3 regions of the Paenibacillus sp. 2KB_20 genome follow, and region 2 is predicted to be linked to each of the others. Evidence: predicted binding sites of a transcription regulator. Region 2 holds the regulator's gene; each other region holds the start of a gene.

Region 1 (4,292 bases), on a different contig from region 2:
GGTTGCTCAAAACTTAGGAAACCCAAAGTTACAAGTACGGCAACAAACCGCGAATTAAACGCAAATGGGTGCTGGAATATGAAGAAAACCGATTGCAAAATCGAATCGAGATATATTTCAATAAAGGAGAAAAAGACAGTGAGAGAAATCGAACGTATTGTCAAAGTAAAACTTAAACAGCATGCAACATTGATACTTAGCACGGCCTTGACAGGCAAATATACTGAAAAGTACTGGCAGTTCATTTCGCCAGATATAACGAGGCATTACAGTAGTCTGGAGGAAAGCAACCCTTCTGAATTAATTGAAATTTTGGATGACTTATCTATAGAAGGCTGGGAACTTGTTTGTCCACTGGTTAATGAGGATGGTTACATTTTGAGGAGTGTTGAATATAAAGAAGATACAATGACAATCTATGGCGACGAGCAAGAAATTAAAGATCTATATAAGTAAACCTTCATTCATACATAAATGATTTTTGAACTATACGCAGTTTATGTGCAATTTTTTATACCTATAAACTGAACACTCCAGGTTATTGCGACTAGAACATTTTATATTGATATGAAATTGATGTTAAACACCGCGAAATTCCCGCAATCGGAGATAATCTAAAGTTGAAACCTTGTAACCACGCGGTTTAATATAACAGAAGAGTTAATAATAGGATCGTTTCCCGCATACGGTGCATGTGGAGAGTCTGGCGGTGTTAGTGAGGGATTGATGCAGGTCTGTAATCCCTGTAAGGACTATTACTAATGGTCACATATCGAATGTAATAGCTACTGAAAACAGTAAACTACGGATTCACTATATACGCCTTTGTATTTAACTGAAAAGATGAGCTTTTTTATATTGCGCTTAGCATTGGAGGATGGTCAAATAGCGCAAACAAGCGTGGAAATATAAGAAAATGAATGCCCCGGTTAGGGACATTCATTTATCAGGTTTTTTAGGCACCAAGGAACATGTTCATGTCATCTTCCACATTAGTAATACCGCCGATACCGAAGTTTTCGACGAGGACTTTGGCAACGTTAGGCGACAGGAATGCAGGGAGCGTAGGGCCCAGATGAATATTTTTAACGCCAAGATAAAGCAAGGCAAGCAGCACGATAACCGCTTTTTGCTCATACCAGGCAATGTTATAGGAAATCGGCAAATCATTAATATCCTCAAGGCCGAATACTTCCTTCAGTTTCAATGCAATCACGACGAGGGAGTAAGAATCATTGCATTGACCAGCGTCCAGGACCCGCGGAATACCGCCGATTTCGCCTAGATCCAGTTTATTGTATTTGTATTTGGCACAGCCTGCAGTTAGAATGACTGTGTCTTTCGGAAGTTCAGCCGCAAAATCGGTGTAATAGTTGCGGGATTTCATCCGTCCATCGCAGCCGGCCATGACGAAGAAGCGGCGGATCGCCCCGGATTTCACGGCATCGACGACTTGATCGGCCACGTTCATCACAGCGGCATGAGCGAAACCGCCGATGATCTCACCCGTTTCAAGTTCCGTTGGAGCTGGGCATCCTTTCGCTTGCTCGATTAGTAGGGAGAAGTCTTTGGGAGCACCGTCTGTTCCTTCCGGAATATGGCGGACACCCGGAAACCCAGTGTTGCCTGTTGTATAGATACGGTCCTTGTAACTGTCTTTCGGCGGAACGATACAGTTGGTCGTCATTAATATCGGTCCGTTAAAGGCTGCGAATTCGCTATTCTGCTTCCACCAGGCATTCCCGTAATTGCCTACAAAATGCTCATATTTCTTGAATGCCGGATAATAGTGGGCAGGCAGCATTTCACTGTGCGTGTACACGTCCACGCCGGTTCCTTCCGTCTGCTTCAGCAGCTCCTCCAAATCCTTCAGATCATGACCGCTGATGAGAATGCCGGGTCGGTTGCTTACCCCGATATTGACCTTCGTAATTTCCGGGTTTCCGTAAACTGAGGTGTTCGCTTCATCAAGCATCGCCATGGCGTTTACGCCGTATTTACCGGTTTCCATCGTCAAAGCTACCAGATCCTGCACTTCAAGGCTGTCGTCAAGCGTGGCGGCAAGTGCACGGCGCATAAAACGGTTTAATTCGTTATCATCCTTCTCCAGATGAAGCGCGTGGTACGTATAAGCAGCCATCCCCTTCAAGCCGTAAGTAATTAATTCGCGCAGCGAGCGGATGTCTTCATTCTTGGTCGAGAGGACACCAACCGTACGTGCCTTTTCATCAAAAGAAGCTTCGTTATCCGCTTGCCAGACGGCAGCATCAGGGAGATTGGCGGTTCCCTCCGGATATTGTTCGTTATAATAGGTGCGCACCTCGCCGCGGAGCTCTATCGCTTCCCGGATTTTTTTCACAAAAACCTCGCGGTCAAAGTTGGCGTTCGTAATTGTTGCAAACAAGGAGTCCATAATAAACAGCGATACGCGCTGTTCAAGCACCTCCGGCAGCTGGACATCCAGACTGAGAAAAGAGATACCTTTCAGCAAATAAATCAGTAAATCTTGCAGGTTTGCCACATCATGCGGTTTGCCGCATACTCCGACAATGGTGCAGCCTGTTCCTTTGGATGCTTCCTGACATTGAAAGCAGAACATAGACGGTTGATGCTGTAAGGTCTCTTGGGCGTTGTTATTCATTATTTCTCCTCCAATTTCGTGATTTTTTGTCGTAAGGTCAGTATAAGATTGCCTCGCAATAGGACTGTTGAAGACAGTATACTTCGCTCCCACAACCGACATAGTGATTGGAATCACAATTTTTTAAGTAGTGAGTTTAATCACAAACCTGGTCCGTTTCTTCTTTTAAACTGGAATTAATGACCTAAGAAGAAATGAGGAGAGAACATGTCGATTTTACCTCAAAAGAATGAACTGGGATTTTTCGAGATCCGTCTCGAATCCATCGGCGGGCTTGGCGCCAATCTGGCCGGAAAAATGCTGGCCGAAGCCGGGGTCACCGGCTCCGGACTTAACGGTTCGAATTTTTCCAGCTATGGTTCGGAGAAAAAAGGGTCGCCCGTGAAGAGTTTCGTAAGGTTCTGCGATTCCGAGGTGGAAATCCGCGATCACAGTCCCATTGAGCAGCCGCATGTCATCGGTGTATTTCATGAAGCATTGTATAAGACGATAGATGTCATAAGCGGATTACAGCCTGATGGAACGGTGCTTGTGAATACGGCGCGAGACCTTTCCGAAGTGGCCGTGGATCTGAACATGACGCAGGGAACGCTGGCCGTAGTTGATGCGCTGAAAATTTCCGTTGAGGAAAAAACCAAAGTGAATACGGCCATGCTGGGGGCTTTGTTCCGGATTTGCAGCTTCCTAAACCCGGACGATATGCGGCAGGTGATCCGCACAACATTTGAGAAAAAGCTGCCCCACCTCGTGGAAGCGAATTTGCGGACCTTTGACAGAGGATATAACGAAGTCCAGTTCCTTTCCTTGGGAAATGGCTCAGAGCTTATAGACCCAATCGCTTTCGCAAGACCGCAGCCGATTCTTGGATATGAAACGCAGGAGCTGGGCGGGATTCTGAACGTTACGGCGAACAGTGTCCTGAAGGATCTTAGCGGCTCCCGGCAGGGATATTTGCCAGAGTACAAGTTAGAGGACTGCATTCACTGTGCCGCCTGCGATACGGTATGTCCGGATTTCTGCATCGTGTGGGAGAAGAAACCGGATAAGCGCGGGAATATGCAGATGTTTATGAAAGGTATTGATTATCAGTATTGCAAAGGCTGCTTGAAGTGTATCGAAGCTTGTCCGACCACCGCTTTGGCTGCCATGTTAGAAGAGCCGCATTATGCGGAGCAGCACCGTGTGCCGCAATCATTTCCCTATTTAACTGCGGAGGGAGTCAGATCATGAATATGCAAATTCAAGAAACTACGGAGAACAAGCTGGCGGCCGCTCAAACGGCAGTCTTCGAATCGGGCAACGAAATGGCTGCCATGGCGGCTGCCCAGATTAACTATCACATTATGGGTTATTTTCCGATTACACCTTCTACGGAAATTGCCCAATATCTTGACATGATGCGTACACGCGGTGAACACGACATCAAGCTGATTCCAGCTGATGGCGAACATGGCTCGGCGGGGATTTGCTACGGTGCGGCCGCAGCCGGAGCACGGGTATTCAACGCTACCAGCGCGAATGGTTTCCTGTATATGATCGAACAGCTTCCTGTGCAGGCGGGCACACGTTTCCCGATGGTCATGAATTTGGTGACGCGTGCGGTCAGCGGACCGCTGGATATTCGTGGTGACCATTCGGATCTTTACTACGG
Region 2 (4,292 bases):
CGCCGTCATATTGCGACACAACATTTGCCAGCGGATTTTGCAAAGCCATCTGCCGATACAGAAACCATCCGCCAAAGAGAACCGATGCTGAGATCACGACAGTCAGCATGATAGGTACAATGCGTAGTTTCATGAAGTTCCTCCTTCATTTCCTATATGAAATTTTGTCTATCATTTTGTGACACAATAGTACATATAACAACGATATATTTCGATGCATGTAATTTATATGCTCGTTTTGTACAAGTACGAGTATATCACATCTTATATACTTTTTCATGCATGTCTGTGAAAATATTTAGAACAGTTTTTCCATATTCTTTCTGAATGCGCTTACATGTTGGAGAAAAAGAGAGGCACCCTATGAATTTTAAAGGGCGCCTCGCTTACTGCATTTTTATTGATTTGGAAGAATAATGTCATTCCCGATGGTGTTACCATCTTGAAAACGATAAAACCGATAGCCGCGCTGACCGTTGTGTTCATACTGCAGCTGCCATGCATACTCGCCCTCATACATTCCAGGCAGCAACCGCTTAATTTCAACGCCAGGCAATTCGTTATAGATCTGATCCCGCATCTGGGCTTCTGACATTCCCGTTTTCAATAAAACGGACTGGACAGCGTCAGCACCTTCAACAGGTACGTTGTCATCCGTAAATTTCACCCATACCATACGATCTTGATTGTCTTGATCCTTCCCGCTTACCACCCAATAGTTATTATCCTCGCCCCACACCGATTTATAGGTCTTCCCGGACGTAACCAATTGGCCATGCTGCTTCGCGGCAACAATTGCCATTCTTTCTTCATTCCAAGTATCTTTCATAACATATGAATAATAGAGCTGTAAACCAAGCAGCAACAGCAGCACGATGGACACACTCAGCAAAATCCACTTCGTTTTTTTCTTCAAATCCGTCTTCCTCGCTCCCCTTGATTATTCCCTAGAGGGTTGTAAGACGCTCAAAGGCACGCTGCGCTTCCCGGCGGATACGTTCCTCATCAAGAGTAAGACTCGCGCCATTCTTCACGACCTGCTTGCCGTCAACCCATACATGCTCTACATCCTTCGCACTGGCTGAGTAGATAGCGTGTGAAATATAATCGGTCCGTGGAAGGAAGTGCGCTTGATCCGTGTTCAGTGCGATCATATCTGCTTTCATTCCTACCGCAAGTGTGCCGATATCCTCAAGGAACGCCGATCGGGCTCCATACTCTGTTCCCATCCGAAGCGCTTCGGATGCTGGAATGGCTGTTGGGTCCCCACTTACACCTTTATGGATCAGTGCAGCCAGTCGCATCTCTTCAAACATATCCAGATTATTATTGCTCGCAGGTCCATCGGTACCCAATGACACAGTGACCCCAGCTTTCAGCAGTGCAGGCACGCGTGCAATGCCGCTGGCAAGCTTCAAATTGCTTCCTGGATTATGCGACACCATAACTTGATGCTTGGCCAGGATTTCGATTTCTTCATCGGTCAGATGGACGGCATGCGCAAGCAGCGTTGGCCGGGAGAACATGCCAAGCTTCTCCAAATGGGCAACAGGGCGAAGTCCGTAGTCTTTTACATTCTGAGCTACTTCCGTTTCCGTTTCGGACATATGCGTATGCAAAGGCAGATTCAAATCATGCGATGCCTGAACGAATTTTTCGATGAAATCCGGCGGGCACGTATAAGGTGCATGCGGCGATATCATCGTCGTAATTCTCCCGTCAGCCTTGCCATGCCAGTCTTTTGCGAATGCCACCGCCTCATCCAGCTTCTGCTGCTGTACCTCAGGCGGACATAATCCGATGACGCCGCGCATTAGGACGCCGCGCATTCCTGAGTCCTGCACAACCTTGGCAACCTGATCCATATGATCATACATATCCACAAATGTCGTGGTTCCGCCTTTGATCATCTCCAGCACGGAGAGTGCGGTTCCCCAGTATACATCGTCGGCCGTGAATTTGGCTTCCATAGGCCACATTTTTTCCTGAAGCCATACCTGCAGTGCCAGATCGTCGCCATAACCGCGGAGCAGGGACATCGCCGCATGTCCGTGCGTGTTCACTAACCCCGGTAGGAAAAACAGATGAGTTCCGTCGATAACTTCTGTTCCCTCTTGGACGGTTGGCTCTTCTTCACCCAGATAGGTTATCCGGTCATTCTCCACAACCATATATCCGCGTAGCACGGTTCTTCCTTCCTCTAATACCGCAAACGTTCCGTTCTTAACCATCCACTTCGTTATCGTCATGTCCTGCATCCTCCTTGCCGTTATCCAAATAATAGGCCAAACTCTGCAAATCTGTAGTAAAATCAGCCGTATGAATCCTGATATGGGATGGGGCTTTCAGGATGGTTGGCGCAAAATTCAGGATAGCCTCGATGCCTGCGGCGATAAGCTGATTGGCTACATTCTGCGCTTCAAAATCCGGAACGGTGATTATCCCGATACGAATGCCGTACTCATGAACCGTCTTCTCCAGTTCCTCCATCGGCTGTACAACCAAATTGTTAATTTTCATACCAACTTTGGGAGAATACGAATCGAAAACCGCCACAATCTTCATATTGTCCTTCAGAAATGCATTGTAATTCGATAATGCATGTCCAAGATTACCGGCCCCAATCAATGCGACATTGATCTTCTGGTCCAGCTTTAGAATCTGGCGAATTTTCTCGATCAGATAAGATACGTCATATCCGATCCCTTTCCGTCCAAAATCACCGAAATACGCTAGGTCCTTACGAATTTGAGCAGGATTGAGGTCCAGTTTTTGTCCCAGTTCCTGGGAGGAAACCGTGGAGACCTCCCTTTTCTGAAGCTCATTCAAATAGCGCAAGTATACAGGTAATCTGCGGACCACGGCTTCCGAAATTTTTTCCGATTTCATTCATGCTCCCCCTAATAATAGGTTAATAACTACATTTTTTTGTGACAGATCATTTCGTTCATTGTTTCACTTTTATTCAGCTTGGTTCTCTATGCCTGCCTCTTCCTGCAGCCATTCCGTAATTCGGGGAACGATCCCCTCTGTCGGCATGTGCTCCATCTTCGGCCCCGGCAAAGAATATAAGAAATATTTCCCGTAATAGGATTCAATGACCCGGGTATCGTAGACAATGACAATCCCCTTATCTTGCGCGGTCCGCACCAGTCGGCCAAATCCCTGTTTGAAGCGAATGACCGCTTGCGGAACCGAAAGTTTCATGAACGGGTTCTTCTTCTGCTGCTGCAGCAATTCGCTCTTGGCTTCGACCAAGGGATGATTCGGCGGCTGGAACGGCAGCCGGACGATCGCAAGGCAAGTGAGCGCCTCCCCGGGTATGTCTACCCCTTCCCAGAAGGAGCTCGTACCCAGCAGGACCGAAGCACTGCTATCCTGGAATCTCCGGATTAACTTGGTACGGCTGGTTCCGTCCATCCCTTGTCCCAGTACCGTAATATCGCTGGATGCCAGCGCCTCCTTCAACGGCTCGTGAACCTGACGCAGCATGCGGTACGAAGTGAACAGCACAAGCATGCGGCCATGCGTAGCGATTGCCGTATCGGCCAATGATTGCACAAGTGTATTCACAAAGAGTGCATCCCCGACCGAGCCCTTCACGCTCGGAAAATCGCGCGGCACGACAAGGAGGGCCTGCTCCCTGTAATTAAACGGGGACGGCAGCAGAACCGTGTTCAGGTTGCCGCTATCTGCCGCTTCCTGAAGACCCAAGTTCTCGATCATGAACTGAAACGATTTATCCACCGACAAGGTCGCCGATGTCAGGATCACGCTTTGTTTCTTGTCAAAAAACAATTCCTTCAAGTGGGTGCTAACATCTACAGGCACTGCATAAAGCTGCAGCGATTTGCCGCGGAAATTCCCGTTAGCCTCCATCCAGTATACCGTGCCTTCATCATTCAGAGCCATGAAAGACCTCAGGTCCTCGCGGTGTGCGGCCAGGTCCTTAAACAGACCCGATAGGTCTGTTAACAAACTGTCCGCGCTGTAGTCGTCCAGATCTTCCTTCATCTCGGCGATCAGCTTGTCACCCTTGCGAACGACATCGCCCAGCGTCACATGAATTTGATGCTCGAGCTCGGCCAGCGAATCCCAATCCTTCGGCTTCTTCAGAGGCGATAAGCGAAGCGAGAATTGACCGGCATCCCCCGGAGTCGCGTCTCCGCGTTCCGGAAGCAGTCCGAACAATTGATCGCTGAGCCGGTCCCAATTCTCTTTTGCGGTGATCAGATCCGGATAAATCCGGTCTATGATGGAGGACCACTCGACAGCCTTCTCATGCGATGATG
Region 3 (4,292 bases), on a different contig from region 2:
CAATGACTCATATTGATTATATTTCGTAAATTTTAACGCCGAAAAATCAGGCAGTCCGCCAATATGGTGAATGAATCTTTGAATGTAAAGCTTCATCTCCAAAGCGCTGTGCCAATCTTCAAAGGCAAACATCGTTCTCCAGTAAAGCCAGAAATTCGAGGCAAAGAAATCCTCCGTGAATACATCGGTAATTTGCTTATCATACAAATCTTCGTTTCGAGTAAAGAATAACTTCACGATTTCCAGCGAAGCTTTTTCACTCAGAGCAAATTTTCCATCCGTATGGGCATCCTCGCCTCGGTTAACCGTGGCTCTCATTAGAGAATAGTTTGGATCTTTCTTGTTCAGCCAGTAAAACTCATCCAAAACCGATGCGCCTTCAATTTCCAGAGACGGAATAGTACGGAACAAATCCCACAAGCATTCAAAATGATCTTCCATTTCCCGTCCACCGCGAATAATAAAACCTTTATCGCTGTCATGAATTCCGTCGCAGGCACCTCCGGGAAGACTAAGCTCCTCCAGAATGTGAACCCGTTCTCCCTTCATTTGGCCGTCGCGCACAAGGAAGCACGCAGCTGCCAGAGAGCCTAAACCGGCTCCAACCAGATATGCTGATTTTTTGTCGACATCGACCGGTTTTTCCGGACGGGCAAACGCTTCATAATTTCCATTGCTATAATACATTCCAGTCACCTCCGAATTGATTCTAGCAACTTCATCATAAGAAAATATTCGGAGGTCTCCTATAGACAATGTCCGCCTAATGTCGAAACTTTCGACAAAAGCCTAATATTGTCTAATGATCGTGGTGCGATTTAAACTTTTCAAGCGCGAAAAAAATATCCCCTTGAATCAAAATGCTTAGCCGGTCCACAATCGCAGCGGGCTCTTCCTTCATCCCTTTAGCAATCCAATCCAGCATCAATCCTACAAACGCATATTTATAAAAGTCAGCGATAAACGACTTATCATCATCCCTGATCGACATCGTAACGGCCTTTTCCTCGATAACTCCTATCAAAAGATTATAGGTTACGTTAAATAGGTACCTTTCCAGCTGCTCTCGTTTAATCGAATGATAGACACTCGTCACAAACGCCTTGTTTTTCAGCACATACTCAAATATTTGCAATAGGCCCTGCTGCCACGTGTCATATGTTTTCTTGCCATCCAACGCTATGGTAGCCTCGCTTGTGCAAATCCACTCCACAAGATCATAAATATCCTTGAAATGATAATAAAACGTTTGGCGATTTACTTCGCAGTCCTCAACAATATCAATAACGGTTATCTTATCAAGCGTTTTTTTCTCAAGCATTTTTTTTAGCGATAGGGCAAGCGCTTTTTTTGTTGTTTGTGCCATAAAACCCCTCCAATCAAGAGCGTAATCATCCACAGAGGCAATGATCAGATTATATATCTTCATTATAAAGGAACTCAACGCGAAAAAGCGGTATCCTTATGAGGCAAAATAAATTGGAAACACGCAGGAAGTCAAGAGATCGTAGCCCGGGTGGCATCGTAATAAATAAAACCCTATACACATTGTGAAATAATTCACCACATAATTGATTGCTCTATATTACAATAAAGTGGACCTGACGAGGCTGACCGGAGGGAGGCAACTGGGGAAGATCTGAGATTCGAAGAGTAAAGGTCACGCTCACGTTCCCTTTCGCTTCTCGCTTTCCTACGTTACGACCTCCTTTTTCGATTGGCTCTTTATGGTCAACTAAATAGATATAGAGAAAATGGAGGGTTACACAGTGAAAAGGAAGTTTGCAGCAACGCTTATACTCATTCTCTCTTTCATGCTTGCTATCGCGGGATGCGGCAGCGGGAACCAGGATCAGAGTCAGGACAACGCGAAAAAAGAAGAAGACCAAGAAACGGCCGTTTCGGGTGCGTCCCAAACCGGTTATACGCCGATCGATCAGCTCAAAGAAAAGTATGATATCATCATCGTCGGTGCAGGCGGAGCCGGTATGTCTGCTGCCCTTGAGGCAAAAGAAAAAGGCATGAATCCGGTCATTTTTGAAAAAATGCCGATTGCCGGCGGGAATACCATAAAATCATCTTCGGGCATGAATGCTTCCGAAACCAAGTTCCAACAAGAACAGGGCATTAAGGACAACAACGATTTATTTTATGAAGAGACTTTAAAGGGCGGTCATGGAACCAACGACAAAGACATGCTTCGTTTCTTCGTTGACAACTCGGCAAGCGCGATCGATTGGCTGGATTCCATTGGGATTCGGTTGAACAATATCACCATTACGGGCGGCATGAACGAAAAACGCACGCACCGTCCTGAGGACGGCTCAGCAGTAGGACAATACCTTGTCAACGGACTGGTAAAAAATGTACAAGAACAAGAAATTCCGCTATTCGTCAATGCCAAGGTAACGGATATTACGGAAAAAGACGGCAAGGTAAACGGCGTCAAAGTCATCTTCAACGAGAATGATGAGAAAAACATTGCAGCAGATGCCGTCGTTGTGACAACCGGCGGTTTCGGAGCCAATATGGACATGATTTCCGAAGTTCGGTCCGATCTGAAAGGGTACGTGACCACCAACCAGGAAGGCAGCACCGGTGACGGCATCACCATGATTGAAAAGCTCGGCGGTACAACGGTCGATATGGATCAAATCCAGGTTCACCCTACGGTGCAGCAGGAGAAATCTTATCTCATCGGGGAAGCCGTTCGAGGAGAAGGAGCCATCCTCGTGACCAGCCAAGGCAAACGTTTCACAAACGAGCTGGATACTCGGGACAACGTCACCGCCGCCATCAATAAGCTTCCTGAAAAATCGGCTTTTCTTGTGTTCGATTCCGGGGTAAAATCCCGCGTCAAAGCGATTCAGCAATATGAGAAAATGGGCTTTGTCATTCACGGTGATTCGATCGAGTCTTTAGCCAAAGAAATGGACGTTCCAGTTGATCAGCTTAAAGCCACACTGGATACATGGAACAGTGCGGTGAAGAACAATAAAGATACCGAATTCGACAGAACGACAGGCATGGATAACGACTTGTCCGAAGCGCCATACCATGCCATCCAAATCGCCCCCGGTATTCACTACACCATGGGCGGCGTAAAAATCAACACGAACACGGAAGTTTTGGATAAAGACGGCAAGCCTATTCCAGGATTGTTTGCAGCCGGTGAACTAACAGGCGGATTGCACGGTCAAAACCGGATCGGTGGCAACTCTGTTGCCGAGATCATTATTTTCGGCCGCCAAGCCGGCATCAAATCAGCTGAATTTGTGGGAGCACGGTAAGCTGTAGTCTGCATCCTTCATACGGCAAAACAACAAACGCTTGGTCTTGTTTTGATCTTCCGATAGCCATCTTTTTAAAAACCATATTTACATTTCTATAAAAATAGATATAATAAGCGTATGGATACCTTACAAACCATCAAAGCACTATCAAACGAGTCCCGGTTTAAAATCCTGGAGTGGCTGAAGCATCCGGAGGAACATTTTGCTCCGCAGGATCACATGCCTTCGAAATGTGATTTTCAGGGCGGTATCTGCGTGGGCTCCATTTCGGATAAAACAGGACTCGCTCAGTCGGTCGTTTCTGGCTATCTGGTAAAATTGCAAAAGGCCGGTCTACTGGAATCCCATCGAGCGGGCCAGTGGACATATTACAGACGGAATGAGGAAGGCATTCAGCGTTTTATCGAACAACTCAAGAAAGAGCTTTAGGCTTAAAAAGCAAAGTGAAATTGAAGATTAAGCTTAAAAGCTCTTTCTTTTTATCATATATATCTATTTTTATGAAAATACAGAAAAGCATATTAAACATATTGGAGGATTCCATACATGACCAACCAAAATCAAAATGTCCGTTCTACAGCATCCCTATTCGAGCCATTTACCATCGGTAACCTTACTCTTTCGTCCCGCGTGGTGATGGCCCCTATGACGCGCGGGTTCTCCCCTAACGGCGTTCCAGGCCCGGATGTGGCCGCTTACTACCGCCGGCGTGCGGAGAATGGCGTCGGATTGATCATTACCGAAGGAACACTGATTAACCATCCAGCGGCTACCGATAGCCCCAATGTGCCTAACTTCCATGGTGAAGCCGCATTGAACGGCTGGGCCGAGGTGGTCCGTCAGGTCCATGAAGTCGGCGGTAAGATCATGCCGCAAATTTGGCATATCGGCATGACTAGACCAATAGGCGCCGAGCCAAATCCGAAGGCACTTCCCATCGGACCATCCGGACTTGACCTGGACGGCAACGTCGTCACGAAACCGATGACCAAGGATGAG

The links. Region 2 encodes Rex, which represses fermentation and respiration genes when NADH is low (regulators of the CRP and FNR family bind a similar motif). Its sites were predicted from a motif close to TTGTGAAATATTTCACAA; they were not measured.
Region 1: hcp (hydroxylamine reductase) is a predicted target of Rex. The motif match lies at 2,770-2,787, and genes of this name have one in related genera.
Region 3: AB4124_RS08680 (flavocytochrome c) is a predicted target of Rex. The motif match lies at 1,549-1,566, and genes of this name have one in related genera.

Annotation. Positions count from the first base shown of each region.
Region 1 covers NZ_JBFRHH010000014.1:157,576-161,867, forward strand. Annotated here, with positions in the region: gene AB4124_RS28565 (hypothetical protein) at 139-456, shown strand; gene hcp (hydroxylamine reductase) at 956-2,641, opposite strand; gene AB4124_RS28575 (2-oxoacid:acceptor oxidoreductase family protein) at 2,849-3,871, shown strand; gene AB4124_RS28580 (thiamine pyrophosphate-dependent enzyme) at 3,868-4,292, shown strand, end outside.
Region 2 covers NZ_JBFRHH010000003.1:38,188-42,479, forward strand. Annotated here, with positions in the region: gene AB4124_RS09400 (hypothetical protein) at 1-133, opposite strand, end outside; gene AB4124_RS09405 (cell wall elongation regulator TseB-like domain-containing protein) at 398-916, opposite strand; gene AB4124_RS09410 (amidohydrolase) at 948-2,249, opposite strand; gene AB4124_RS09415 (redox-sensing transcriptional repressor Rex) at 2,224-2,889, opposite strand; gene dinG (ATP-dependent DNA helicase DinG) at 2,962-4,292, opposite strand, start outside.
Region 3 covers NZ_JBFRHH010000002.1:663,186-667,477, forward strand. Annotated here, with positions in the region: gene AB4124_RS08670 (oleate hydratase) at 1-687, opposite strand, end outside; gene AB4124_RS08675 (TetR-like C-terminal domain-containing protein) at 800-1,366, opposite strand; gene AB4124_RS08680 (flavocytochrome c) at 1,770-3,290, shown strand; gene AB4124_RS08685 (ArsR/SmtB family transcription factor) at 3,411-3,722, shown strand; gene AB4124_RS08690 (NADH:flavin oxidoreductase) at 3,840-4,292, shown strand, end outside.